Regions from separate parts of the Thalassospira marina genome, predicted to be linked through region 3. Evidence: riboswitches for the same ligand, from Rfam matches in the RefSeq annotation. Region 3 holds a riboswitch; each other region holds the start of a gene.
What was found. Region 3 has a riboswitch for thiamine pyrophosphate ahead of thiC (phosphomethylpyrimidine synthase ThiC). Riboswitches for the same ligand answer to the same signal wherever they lie in the genome.
Positions count from the first base shown of each region.

Region 1 (4,338 bases), 880 kb from region 3:
AAGACCTGCTGTTGGCGGCTCCGGCGGGGCAAAAGGCCACCATGGGCCTGGACCCGGGGGTACGTACCGGCGTGAAGGTTGCCGTGGTCGATGCCACCGGCAAGCTGGTGGATACGGCAACGGTTTATCCGTTCCAGCCCCGTAACGATGTTCAGGGTTCGATTAACACCCTGGCCGCCCTGGCGGCAAAACACAAGATCGAGCTGATCGCGATTGGCAACGGCACCTTCTCGCGCGAGACGGACCAGCTTGCGGGTATGCTGCTTAATGCCTTTCCGCAAATCAAGGCGACCAAGGTTATCGTTAACGAAGCCGGGGCATCGGTTTATTCGGCGTCGCAATTTGCCGCCGAGGAATTCCCCGATCTGGACGTATCATTGCGTGGTGCGGCATCCATTGCGCGCCGCCTGCAGGACCCGCTGGCAGAACTGGTTAAGATCGACCCCAAATCCATCGGTGTTGGCCAGTATCAGCATGACGTTTCGGAAACCAAGCTGGCACGGTCGCTTGATGCCGTGGTCGAAGATTGCGTGAACGGCGTGGGCGTGGACCTTAATACCGCATCAATCCCGCTTCTGACCCGCGTTGCCGGGCTTAGCGAAGGGCTGGCGCGGAACATTGTTGGTTATCGTGACGTCAATGGAGCGTTCCGTTCGCGCGCAGATTTGCGCAAGGTCGAACGCCTGGGGCCGAAAGCCTTTGAACAATGTGCGGGCTTTTTGCGCATTCGCGGCGGGGAAAACCCGCTTGATGCGTCGGCAGTGCACCCGGAAGCCTACCCGGTGATTGAAAAAATCAGCCGTGAAAGCAGCCGTGATCTGGCCAGCATCATTGGGGATTCGCCGTTTCTGAAAACCCTGCGGCCGGAAAAATTCGCCGATGATGTTTTTGGTGTGCCCACCATCCGCGACATTCTGGCCGAGCTGGATAAACCCGGCCGTGACCCGCGCCCGGAATTCAAAACCGCGAAATTCATTGATGGCGTCAATGAAATCAAGGATTTGAAAGTCGGCATGAAGCTGGAAGGCACCGTGACCAACGTTACCAATTTTGGGGCGTTTGTTGATATTGGCGTGCATCAGGACGGCCTGGTTCACATTTCGCAACTGGCGGACAAATTTGTCGCTGACCCGCGCGAAGTGGTCAAAGCAGGGCAGATCGTTTCTGTCACCGTGATGGAAGTGGACGCACCGCGTAAACGCATCGGCCTGTCGATGAAATCCGCCCCGGATTATGAAGGGGCACAGGACCGCCGCGAACAGCGCAGCCAGCCCGCAGGCGCGCGCCATAACAACCATGACCGCAACCAGCCCCGCCGCCAAAACGGCAATAATGGCCGTGGCAATGCATCGGCCGGGTCCGCCGGGGATGCTGGTGGTGGTGCAATGGCCGCAGCCCTGAAAGCCGCGATGGAACGCCGTAAATAAGCATTTTGCGAGTGGCGGGCGCACAACAGCCGCAATTCGCAGAAAACCAGATCAGAAATCCGGTACGATAACCGGTGTGAAAGGCAGGTGGCATATGGCTTCCTGCCTTTCTTTTTGCGCAAATAGCCCAGCGTTATTTCCTGGCAGAAAACAGCGGATTGACAGCCGCGCGAACAAAACCCATCTTGCGGGTTCACCAAGGGGAGCCCCGACAGGGGGCTGAGAAACTGCCACGCCTGATCCAGACAGCGCAGTGACCCGTTGAACCTGATCCAGTTCATACTGGCGTAGGGAGGGTGCAAACGCCTGATCATGCGTTTAACCATCATTCCGGCTTCGAACTGGGTTTCCAACCGCACCTGCATGGGAGCCTTAATATGACTGACGACGCCAAAAACCTTTCACCGGCACAGCTTCTGACCGATATGCGCAAAGCCGCCCCGCTGGTTCATTGCATCACCAATTATGTGGCCATGAATATTGCCGCCAATACGCTGCTGGCGGCTGGTGCATCCCCGGCCATGGTCCATGCCCCCGAAGAAAGCGGTGAATTTGCCGCCATTGCCGGTGCATTAACCGTTAATATCGGCACCCTTTCGACCGAATGGGTTGAGGGGATGAAAGAAGCAGCCAAAGGCGCAAACAGTGCCGGAAAACCCTGGATCCTTGACCCGGTGGCACATTTTGCCACCCAATTTCGCCGGAACACCGTGGCCGAACTTTTGACACTGCACCCCACCATCATTCGCGGCAATGCATCAGAAATAATCGCCCTTGCCGGTGGGCAAAGTGCCGGTCAGGGCGTTGATAGCGGCGACCCTGTTGAACAGGCCGAAGAAGCCGCCAAAAACCTGGCCCAAAGCCAGAAATGCGTGGTTGCTGTTACCGGCACAGCCGATTTCATCACCGATGGCATCCAGTCTGTTCGGGTGCATGGCGGGTCTGATCTGATGCCGAAAATCACGGCGATGGGATGTTCGCTGACCGCCCTTGTTGGTGCCTTTGCCGCCATTTGTCCGCGCGCACCGTTTAACGCCACCATTGCCGCCCTGGCCTGCTTTGCCGCCGCAGGCAAAATGGCACAACAATCGGCATCCGGCCCGGCCAGCTTTGCCACGGCCTTTCTTGATGCACTTTATAATCTGGATGCTGCGGCCCTTGAAACCAACGCCCGGATCGAGGTTCTCTGATGGCATGTGATGCTTTTGATCTGTCGCTATATCTGATCCTTGATCCCGACCTGTGTCGGGATCATTCCATGCTGGAAACTACAATGGCCGCCATTCGCGGCGGGGCGACGCTGGTGCAGTTACGTCATAAAACGGCCAGCACCGACGAATTCATCGCCCTGGGCCGCGAATTGATGCAGGCCATGGCGGGAACCGGCGTGCCCTTGATCATTAACGACAATATCGATGCCGCGATTGCCCTTGATGCCCACGGGCTTCATATCGGGCAGGATGATATCCCGGCGGCCAAAGCCCGCGAAAAGCTGGGTGCAGGCAAAATCCTTGGCCTTTCGATCGAGTCCGAGGCCGCAGCAGGCAACCTTGACCCGGAAATTGTCGATTATGTTGGCATTGGCCCGGTATTTGCGACCAGCACCAAGCCCGACCATAAACCCGCCATTGGTTTTGACGGCCTCGCCCGCCTTTCCGCCCTGTGCCCGATGCCCGGTGTTGCCATTGGCGGCATCAAAGGCCCCCATGCCATGGATGTTTTTAAAAGCGGTGCCCAGGGGCTTGCCGTTGTTTCGGCCATCTGTGGCCAGCCGGACCCGGAACTGGCAACCTGCGAACTGGCAAAAACCATCAGCCATGCCCAACAGCAAATTTCTGCGGGCAAACTGGCCTGACGCACGATTTGAACATGCCCGCCTGATAGCTGAAAACAGGGCGGGCAAACCGGCGACTCTGCCCCCAATTGGTTAATTTTAACCCCATGCGCAGGGCAGGATGCACGGCAACGTTGAAGATATACACCCCAAGCCGTCGCCTTGCGTTATATGCAGGGCAGAAACCCGGTTTTAGCTGCCAAAATTGTGGCAAAATGGCCAAAAATTGAAATAACCACCAAAAAAGCCCCGCAAACAACGCCTTGCGGGGCTTTAAACTGCCGCAAATGGCAATTTCACATGCAAATATGGCATGGAATTGCCTCATTCGCGCCCCGAATAGCCCCAGATTGCCTGTCATATTCCTGATCAACGACGATAAATAAGGGTCGTTACCGGCCCAATGGCACCACAAGGAACCCAACATCTGCCCCGGCACCTTTATACCGGAAAGTGACAGTCTGTTGATCTCGCTGCCGTTTTATCGCACCTGTAATTATGCGAGGAGACGTCCATGCCGAAGTCTTTCCGCAGCAAACCGGTGGTTCTCGCCCTGATCGGTCTTTTGTCAGTGACGACAGCTGCCCTGGCTGCGATCAAGGTTGCCCCGAAAGCCGTTACCGATACGGTCACCATTCAGTCCGATGCGCCGCATGGCGAGGTCGTTTTGACCTACCCTGACGGCAGCATGGCCCTGCGTAAAAGCTGCAACAGCTTTCCCTGCCAGCTTAATATCAGCGGCCTTCAGAAGGGCGAATATGGTGTTCTGATCCGTCAGGGGACGGATATTCAGAACATGGTCAGCCTTTACAAGGAATAAGCCTGCAAGAAAAACCGCCAATGCCAGGCGGTTTTTTGTTGCCTGCTGTGCCGCAAACAGGCCATCGCCTCAAGGCATCCCATAACCGCCTGCTGCCCCGCGCACCCGCGCAGATGCCAGGAAATTTCACGAAATGGCAATTTTTCAGGAACGTTTGGCAATCCCTGTTGTTTTAGGCCACAGATACCATTCACAAACGGGGTTCCCCATTGCGAACGCCGATCAAAGTCCTAGATAGACTGGACAGACAGGTTTCA
Region 1 covers NZ_CP024199.1:4,065,580-4,069,917, forward strand. Annotated here, with positions in the region: gene CSC3H3_RS18460 (Tex family protein) at 1-1,427, shown strand, start outside; TPP riboswitch at 1,617-1,738, shown strand; gene thiM (hydroxyethylthiazole kinase) at 1,805-2,617, shown strand; gene thiE (thiamine phosphate synthase) at 2,617-3,282, shown strand; gene CSC3H3_RS18475 (hypothetical protein) at 3,776-4,081, shown strand.
Region 1: linked by a shared signal. The riboswitch ahead of thiM (hydroxyethylthiazole kinase) and the one ahead of thiC (phosphomethylpyrimidine synthase ThiC) in region 3 are both predicted to bind thiamine pyrophosphate.

Region 2 (4,338 bases), 1.3 Mb from region 3:
TCGGCATATCGGCCAGTTTGCGGGTAATCACACTGGATTTTCGGGGTCGCGACAGCCGGATAGCAATATCAGCCTGGCGCCGGTTAAGATCGGCTGACTGGGTTTGTCCCTGCAGGATCACCTCGATATCCGGGTGCTGTTGCCGAAAAGCCAGCAGGCGTGGCGCAATCACGTGGCGGGCCAACGAAGGCGGCGCGCTGATGCAAAGCGGGACTGAAACGCCTGTCATCGACCCTGCCGCTGCGCGCTCCACGGCAAACATGGCTTCTAGCGCCCCCTGCCCGCGTCCCGCCAGCAATTGGCCTTCCTGGGTCAGCATCACCGCTTTTGGCAAACGGTCAATCAGGCGCAGTCCAGTATCTGCCTTCAGCGCGGTTACGCGGCGGGCCACTGTGCTGTGATCCACACCCAGTTTGCGGGCTGCGCCCGAAAAACTGCCTGTTTCGGCCAGGGTTAAAAAATAACGGAAATCTTCCCAGTTCATTTGCGCATTTTCACCCATTTACTATGCAAATATATGCAATTTCCCCCAACAGCCATACACCGTAATCCTGATGCTGTCACAACATTAAGGAGCCAGCCATGAGCCGCATCATTCACATGGACCAAAGCGGGGACGCATCGGTTTTATATGCCACCAACATTGATATTCCGGCCCCACAGGCCGATGAAATATGCATCGAACAAAGCCTGATTGGCGTTAATTATGTGGATGTGTATTTCCGCAAGGGCCTGTATCCCATGCCCAGCCTTCCCGGCAGTATCGGCGTCGAGGCCGTGGGAACCATTTGTGCGATTGGCAGCAATGTGACGGGTTTTGAAATTGGTGACCGGGTTGGTTATGCCGGGTTCCCCGTTGGCAGCTATTGTACCCACCGCAACGTTGCCGCCAACCGCGTGGTCAAGCTGCCGGGCGACATTGCCGACGAAAAAATTGCCGGGTCGCTGTTACGTGGACTTACGGCCTATTTTCTGCTGATGCATGTTTGCAAGGTGCAGGCCGGGCAAAGCATGCTTATCCACGCTGCGGCGGGCGGGCTAGGCCAGGTGCTGGTGCATTGGGCAAAACAGTTGGGTATCACGACCTTTGGCACCGTCAGCACGCCGGAAAAAGCCGCACTGGCGCAAAAACAGGGCCTGGACCACGCAATATTTTACAAGGACCAGGATTTTGAAACCGCGATCAAAGACCTGACGGATGGACAGGGTGTTGATTATGCCATTGACGGTATTGGTGGGGAATCCCTGAATAAAAGCATTCGCACCACCAAACCATTTGGTATCACGGCCAATATCGGCCAGGTGGGTGGGCAATTACCGTTGCTCGATGTGAACACGCTGGCAAACCGTTTTCTTATTCGCGCCAGTGTCCTTGCCTACATCAATAACCTGCAGGAATATCACAAGGCGGCGCAGGCATGGTTTGATATTTTGCGCCATGCTTCTTTCCCGGCGGCACATATGTATGATTTTTCCGATGCTTCACAGGCCCATAAGGACCTGGAGGCCGGGGCAACCAACGGGGCGGTTTACCTGAAGGTCACCGCATAAACCCCTTACCCATTGCGGCAATGTCACCCCGACGCACCATAAACATGCAAGGATCACACAAAATAGAGTGATCTCAAAACTTGACGTCGGGGTTTCATCTGCGCATAGTCGCCTCATCTCCAGGGGGGCCTGTCGTAAACGGGCTGAGAGGTGCGGTGTTGCCGCACGACCCTTTGAACCTGAACCGGTTAAGACCGGCGTAGGAAGGATCGTATGGCACGACATGATGATATGCCCCCCAACCGGGATGGGGCCACAAATACAGCCTGTAATTTTGATGTCTGGCTGCGTCACGGGCGCGTTGCCTTTGACGATATCGAAATTTTCCACGATCTGGACCTGCACCTGCCGGCACAAAGCACAAGTTGCCTTTTGGGGCCATCGGGCGTGGGCAAAAGCACCCTTTTGCGATATCTGGCCGGGCTGGTTGATGGTGATGTTTCCGGCGATATTACGTGCAGCGATGGCACCAACCTTGCCGGGCGTGTTGCCTATATGGCGCAGCAGGACCTGTTATTACCCTGGCGCACGGTTTTGGAAAATGTTGTGGTTGGCGCCGTGTTGCGCGGTGAAAAGCCAGACCATGACCGCGCCTGCCATTTGCTTGAACAGGTTGGGTTGCTTGATGCAGCACATTTGCGGCCTGCGGCCCTGTCGGGCGGGATGCGACAGCGCGCGGCCCTTGCCCGCACTCTGATGGAAGACCGGCCGGTTGTCCTGATGGATGAACCCTTTTCCGCACTGGACCCGTTAAACCGGCTGAAATTGCAGGACCTTGCGGCACGTATGCTGGCAGGAAAAAGCGTTTTGCTGGTCACACATGACCCGCTGGAGGCGCTGCGCATTGGGCATTACATTCATGTCCTGCGTGGCGCACCGGCACGCCTGACACAAACCAGCGTGCCCAACGGCGATATTCCGCGGGATGTTGCCAATAGCGAGGTTATGCGCCACCAGGGCGAATTACTGCGCCTGTTAGGGGCGGGCGAAGAAACCGGCATGACGCAACAGGCACCGGGACACAGCCATACCCAGGGCCATAATACCACCCGCGCAACCAGCACCAATACCAGCACCAGTGCCAGTACCACCGCCAGCTTTGCCGGAGGTGACAATGCCTGATCATTCCCGCACATCATCAATCACCGCAACGCCGCCAGAAATGGGGCAGCAGCAGGGACAGGCGACTGGCCCCACACCCAAGATGCGCCCGACGGACAGCGCCCCCACAATCGCACACCGAAAGAAACCCAAAGGACGTTCGCGCGGCATGAAGATTGTTCGTGCGGCCCGCCCCCTGATCATTATTCTTGCCCTGTTGGTAACCTGGCAGGCGGTCGTCAGCATTACCGGCGCGCCGCCCTATATGCTGCCTTCGCCGCGCGATGTGGGCGATGCGTTAATCCGCCAGCATAATGTGCTGGCGATGCATGCAGGTTATACCATTGCCGAAACCGTGATTGGCCTGTTTGCCGGGGCAATTTTGGGCGGCTTAACCGCCCTGCCCATGGCATTGTTTGCACCCGTGCGTTTCTGGCTGATGCCAATTTTGCTGGTATCACAGGCGATCCCGTTTTTTGCCATCGCCCCCCTGCTGGTTTTATGGCTGGGTTTTGGCCTGGCATCAAAAATCGCCATGGCGGCCCTGATCATTTATTTCCCGGTGACAGTAGCGTTTTTTGACGGGCTTTCACGCACTGAAACCGGCTGGCTGGATTTGGGCCAAACCATGGGGGCCAGCCGCTGGCGCATGCTTAAATATGTGCGGTTGCCTGCTGCCCTGCCATCCTTTGCATCGGGCTTTCGGGTGGCGACGGCGGTTGCCCCGATTGGCGCGATTATTGGCGAATGGGTCGGGTCCAGCCGCGGGCTGGGCTATCTGATGCTGCATGCCAATGCCAGAGTGCAGATTGACATGGTTTTTGCCTGTCTGCTGATCCTGTGCGCCTTTTCGATTACCCAGTATTTCATTGTTGATCGTGCCCTGCGCCGGATGCTGCCCTGGCAGCCCGACAGCCTGGCAAAATACGATTAACCAAACAATTGGCGCACCGGCCACCGCGCAAATGCGAAAATGCAGCGCGGTGCCCGATGCCAGATTTTTCACCCTTGTTCGCGTTATTGACTGCCGGAAAATAGGAACCAACCCATGTCACGCCTGAAAACCATGTTATCGGTTGCGACGATTGGCGCGTCGCTTAGCCTTGCTGCCCTGCCCGCCCAGGCCAACGAAAAACTGACCATTCTTCTGGACTGGTTTGTAAACCCGGACCACGCACCACTGGTGGTGGCGAAGGAAAAAGGCTTTTTTGCCAAGCACGGCCTGGATGTTGAACTGGTCGAACCGGCAGACCCATCCGCCCCGCCGCGCCTTGTGGCGGCAGGCCAGGGTGATGTTGCCGTAAACTACCAGCCGCAATTGCATGTGCAGGTGGCAGAGGGCCTGCCGTTAACGCGCATTGGCACATTGGTGGCAACACCGCTGAATGCGCTGGTGGTGTTAAAAGACGGTCCAATCAAGGACATTGCCGATCTAAAAGGCAAAAAGATCGGCTATTCACTGGCTGGTTTTGAAGATGCCGTTTTGGGCACCATGCTGAAAAGCCACGGCGTTGATATCAATTCGGTTGAACTGGTGAATGTCAATTTCTCGCTTTCACCATCGCTTTATTCCGGGCAGGTTGATGCCGTGATTGGGGCCTACCGCAATTTCGAACTTAACCAGATGGAAATTGAAGGCAAACCGGGCAAGGCATTTTACGTCGAGGAAGAAGGCGTTCCGCCCTA
Region 2 covers NZ_CP024199.1:1,724,494-1,728,831, reverse strand. Annotated here, with positions in the region: gene CSC3H3_RS07865 (LysR family transcriptional regulator) at 1-484, opposite strand, end outside; gene CSC3H3_RS07860 (quinone oxidoreductase family protein) at 583-1,551, shown strand; TPP riboswitch at 1,663-1,774, shown strand; gene CSC3H3_RS07855 (ABC transporter ATP-binding protein) at 1,765-2,673, shown strand; gene CSC3H3_RS07850 (ABC transporter permease) at 2,822-3,586, shown strand; gene CSC3H3_RS07845 (ABC transporter substrate-binding protein) at 3,701-4,338, shown strand, end outside.
Region 2: linked by a shared signal. The riboswitch ahead of CSC3H3_RS07855 (ABC transporter ATP-binding protein) and the one ahead of thiC (phosphomethylpyrimidine synthase ThiC) in region 3 are both predicted to bind thiamine pyrophosphate.

Region 3 (4,338 bases):
CAGAATGAACAGAAGGAAGCCAACCGCGATCAACCCCATAACCCCCACAACCCGTGCCAGCAGGCTGGGCGGCAGGTTGCGGCCAAATGCCGAAACCGCAGCGCCAAACAGCGACAGGATCATGACCCATAACAGCATCGACCCTTCATGGTTGGCCCAGACCCCGGTGATTTTATAGATCATCGGCTTGGCGGTATGGCTGTTTTCCACCACATTAAGAACCGAGAAATCGGACGTGACATAGGCATATGTCAGCGCGCCAAAGGCAAAGGCGATCAGAATGAAGCTGGCAATTGCCGTGCGCGGGGCCACGCGCAGCAGGGCTGCATCATTGCGTGCGGCGGCCAGAAAGGGCACGGTGGATTGGGCAAAGGCCATCGCCAGCGCCAATACGAGGGCATAATGTCCGAGTTCAACGATCATGGGGGCGTGCGCGTCCTTTATATACAGGTTCGAGCCGATATAATGTGCGATGCAAAGTTTGGAAACCTTGCGGAATATCAAATTTGCGCTATTTGCACGGGCGCATTAAATAGAATTATTATATACACCCTGCTTCAGCATAAAGTCAGTCCTACCGAAGGGTCATGAAATGAACCAATGTCCGGTTATCGACATTGCACAGCGGGAAATGTGGGCGCGTCGTGCGACGACGGCCTCCATTATCATCGCTGCGACCCTGATTGTCATCAAGGCGATCGGGTGGTTCATGACGGATTCGGTCAGCCTTCTATCCTCCATGATCGATAGCATGCTTGATATCGGCACGTCCGTGATCAACTTCATGGCTGTGCGCAGCGCCTGGCGCCCGGCGGACCATGATCATCGCTTTGGTCACGGTAAGGCCGAACCCCTGGCGGGTTTGTTCCAGTCCGCCTTCATGCTGGGGGCGGCGGTGCTGGTGCTGGCCGAGGCATCATCGCGCCTGATGGACCCGCAACCGATGCGCCTGGCCAACGAAGCCATTTATATCATGGTGGTGTCGCTGGTAATGACCATTGGTCTGGTCTTGCTGCAACGCAAGGCAATGCGAATGTCCGGTTCGATGGCGGTCGAGGCCGATTCGCTGCATTACAGTTCCGATATTCTGGCAAATGCCGCGGTGATCATTGCGCTGTTGCTGGTGGGGTCGGGCTTTTTATGGGCTGACCCGCTGATTGGCGGCATTGTTGCAATCTTTCTGCTCTATTCGGCAGGCAAGGTTGGCCGCGATGCCGTGGCCGTGCTGATGGACCGGGAACTGCCCGAATCCGATAGCCAGCGCATCATCGAACTGACGATGAAGCATAAATCCGTCATTGGTATTCACCGCCTGCGCACCCGGTCATCGGGCGTGCACCGCTTTGCCGAGATTGAACTGATCATGGATGGCGGCATGTTGATGCGCGAGGCACACACCATTTGCCATCAGGTGATGGACAGCATCCGGGGTGAATATCCTGATCTGGATATCACCATTCACCCCGAACCGCCCGAAGACATCCATCTCGATGAATTCAATGGCTACACCGAAGACCCCGAATTCTGGCATGTGGCCCGGGCGCGCAAGGTGGGGCTGGATGATATTCCCGTTTCCAACAGCGAACTGGCAACCGGGCGCTAAGCGCAGCGTCTTTTGCCTGTTGCATATTATCGTCTGTTGTCTGGCACCGATATCAGGGTCAGTTATGTTTCCGTCATGCCTCCTTCATGCGGGCGATTGACAGTTCTTTTTTAAATTGCAATTTTGATTCCCGATCACCTGGGGGGCCCCGGCAAGGGGCTGAGATTCTGCTGGGTAAAGTTTTTGGCTTTACGCGTAGTGACCCTTTGAACCTGATCCAGTTCGTACTGGCGTAGGGATGGTGCAGATGCCCCAAAACAGGGGCACTGATAACGGTTTGATGGGCACATATACCGCGACTTTGCGGGAAATGGCGATTTCGTGCCGTTAGCGGGGAAATGATTTCATCTGAAACCTGACGCGGAACTGGGTCTCCATTGCCAAATGCAAAGGAGCCTTTGATGCCTGCCTTTAATCCTGACGTTAAAATTACCTGTGGTGCCCTGCCAGCATCGCAGAAAATTCATCTTCCCGGCATGTTGCACCCGCAACTGCGTGTGCCCATGCGTGAAATTTCGCTGCATCCCACGGCGGGCGAACCCCCGGTACGCGTATATGATGCATCCGGCCCCTATACCGACCCGAATGTGGAAATCGACATTCGCAAGGGCCTTGAACGCCTGCGCCATCGCTGGATCAAAAATGGTGATGATTTTGAAAACTATGACGGGCGCAGCGTACAAGCCATTGATAATGGCGGCACCGATGGCACCCGCCACGCGGTTGAACCGTTTCCCATAAGCCACCGGCCGATGCGTGCCGCCCGCAACGGCACCATGACCCAGCTTGCCAGTGCACGCGCCGGTATCATTACCCCGGAAATGGAATTTGTCGCCATTCGCGAAAATCTGGGCCGGATGCGTGCCAGCACAGGCCAGGTGCAGGATGGTGAAAATTTCGGTGCTGCCGTGCCCGATTTTGTCACGCCGGAATTTGTGCGCGATGAAATTGCCCGTGGCCGCGCCGTGATTCCCGCCAATATCAACCATCCCGAGGCCGAACCCATGATCATTGGCCGGAATTTTCTGGTCAAGATCAACGCCAATATCGGCAATTCGGCGGTGACATCCTCGATGGAGGAAGAGGTCGAGAAAATGGTTTGGGCCACCCGCTGGGGGGCCGATACCGTGATGGACCTGTCAACAGGGCGTAACATCCACAATATTCGCGAATGGATTATCCGTAATTCGCCAGTGCCGATCGGGACGGTGCCGCTCTATCAGGCGCTGGAAAAGGTTGGTGGCATTGCCGAAGACCTTAGCTGGGAGGTGTTTCGCGATACATTGATCGAACAGGCCGAACAGGGTGTGGATTATTTCACCATTCATGCCGGGCTGCGCCTGCATCACATTCCGCTAACGGTGGAAAGGGTAACGGGCATTGTTTCGCGTGGCGGGTCGATCATGGCGAAATGGTGCCTGCATCATCATCGCGAAAGCTTTTTGTATGAACGTTTTGCCGAAATTTGCGAAATCTGCCGCGCCTACGATGTGACCTTTTCACTGGGGGATGGTTTGCGCCCCGGCTCCATCGCCGATGCCAACGATGCCGCCCAGTTTGCCGAGCTGGAAACCCTGGGTGAGCTGACCCGCATCGCCTGGGACCGCGATTGCCAGGTCATGATCGAGGGGCCAGGCCATGTGCCGATGCACAAGATCAAACACAATATGGACAAGCAACTCGAAGTATGCGGCGAAGCACCCTTTTATACGCTTGGCCCGCTAACCACTGATATCGCACCGGGATATGACCATATTACATCGGGTATTGGGGCGGCGATGATTGGCTGGTTTGGTACCGCAATGCTGTGTTACGTCACCCCAAAGGAGCATCTGGGCCTGCCGGACCGTGACGATGTGAAAACCGGGGTGATTACCTATAAAATCGCCGCCCATGCCGCCGACCTTGCCAAGGGCCACCCGGCAGCGCGCATTCGCGATGATGCCCTGTCGCGTGCCCGGTTTGAATTTCGCTGGGAAGATCAGTTCAATCTGGCGCTTGACCCGGAAACAGCCCGGTCCTTTCATGATCAGACCCTGCCCAAGGAAGCCCATAAGGTGGCGCATTTCTGTTCCATGTGCGGGCCGAAATTCTGTTCGATGCGAATATCCCACGACATTCGCGCCGATGCCCAAAAGGAAGGTATGGCAGCCATGGCGGAAAAATACCGCGATGGTGGTGACCTTTATATGGCCAAGGAAACGGCGGATCTGCCGTGATCAGCCACAACGGCACATAAATGAAAAAGGGCGGCCCGGTTCATCGGGCCGCCCTGCGTTTGATTATTCTTGTGCGACGAAATCGGGGAAGCCTAAAGCACGGTCAACATGCTGGCGACCAGCGGGTGGCGGACAATGTCTTTGTCGCGAAGCTGGACACAGGCAATATCTTCGACATTTTCCAGCCGGTCCGACATTTCCGCCAAACCGGAAAGTTCGGGCAGAAGGTCGGTCTGGTCGGGGTCGCCCGTCAGGATCATGGTGGAATTCCAGCCAAGGCGCGTGACCAGCATTTTAAGCTGTCCGTAGGTGCAGTTCTGCGCCTCGTCAATCACGACAAAGGCGTTATTGAGCGTACGACCCCGCATATAGCCAATCGGCGCAATTTCAATCGTGCCGTCTGACAGATAGGTGCGCAGGCGTTTGGCACCCAGCCGGTCATTCAAGGCATCATAAAGCGGGCGTAGATAGGGGGCCATTTTGGCCTCCACATCGCCGGGCAGAAAGCCGATATTT
Region 3 covers NZ_CP024199.1:416,182-420,519, forward strand. Annotated here, with positions in the region: gene CSC3H3_RS01795 (heme lyase CcmF/NrfE family subunit) at 1-423, opposite strand, end outside; gene CSC3H3_RS01800 (cation diffusion facilitator family transporter) at 593-1,603, shown strand; TPP riboswitch at 1,733-1,860, shown strand; gene thiC (phosphomethylpyrimidine synthase ThiC) at 2,005-3,822, shown strand; gene CSC3H3_RS01810 (PhoH family protein) at 3,915-4,338, opposite strand, start outside.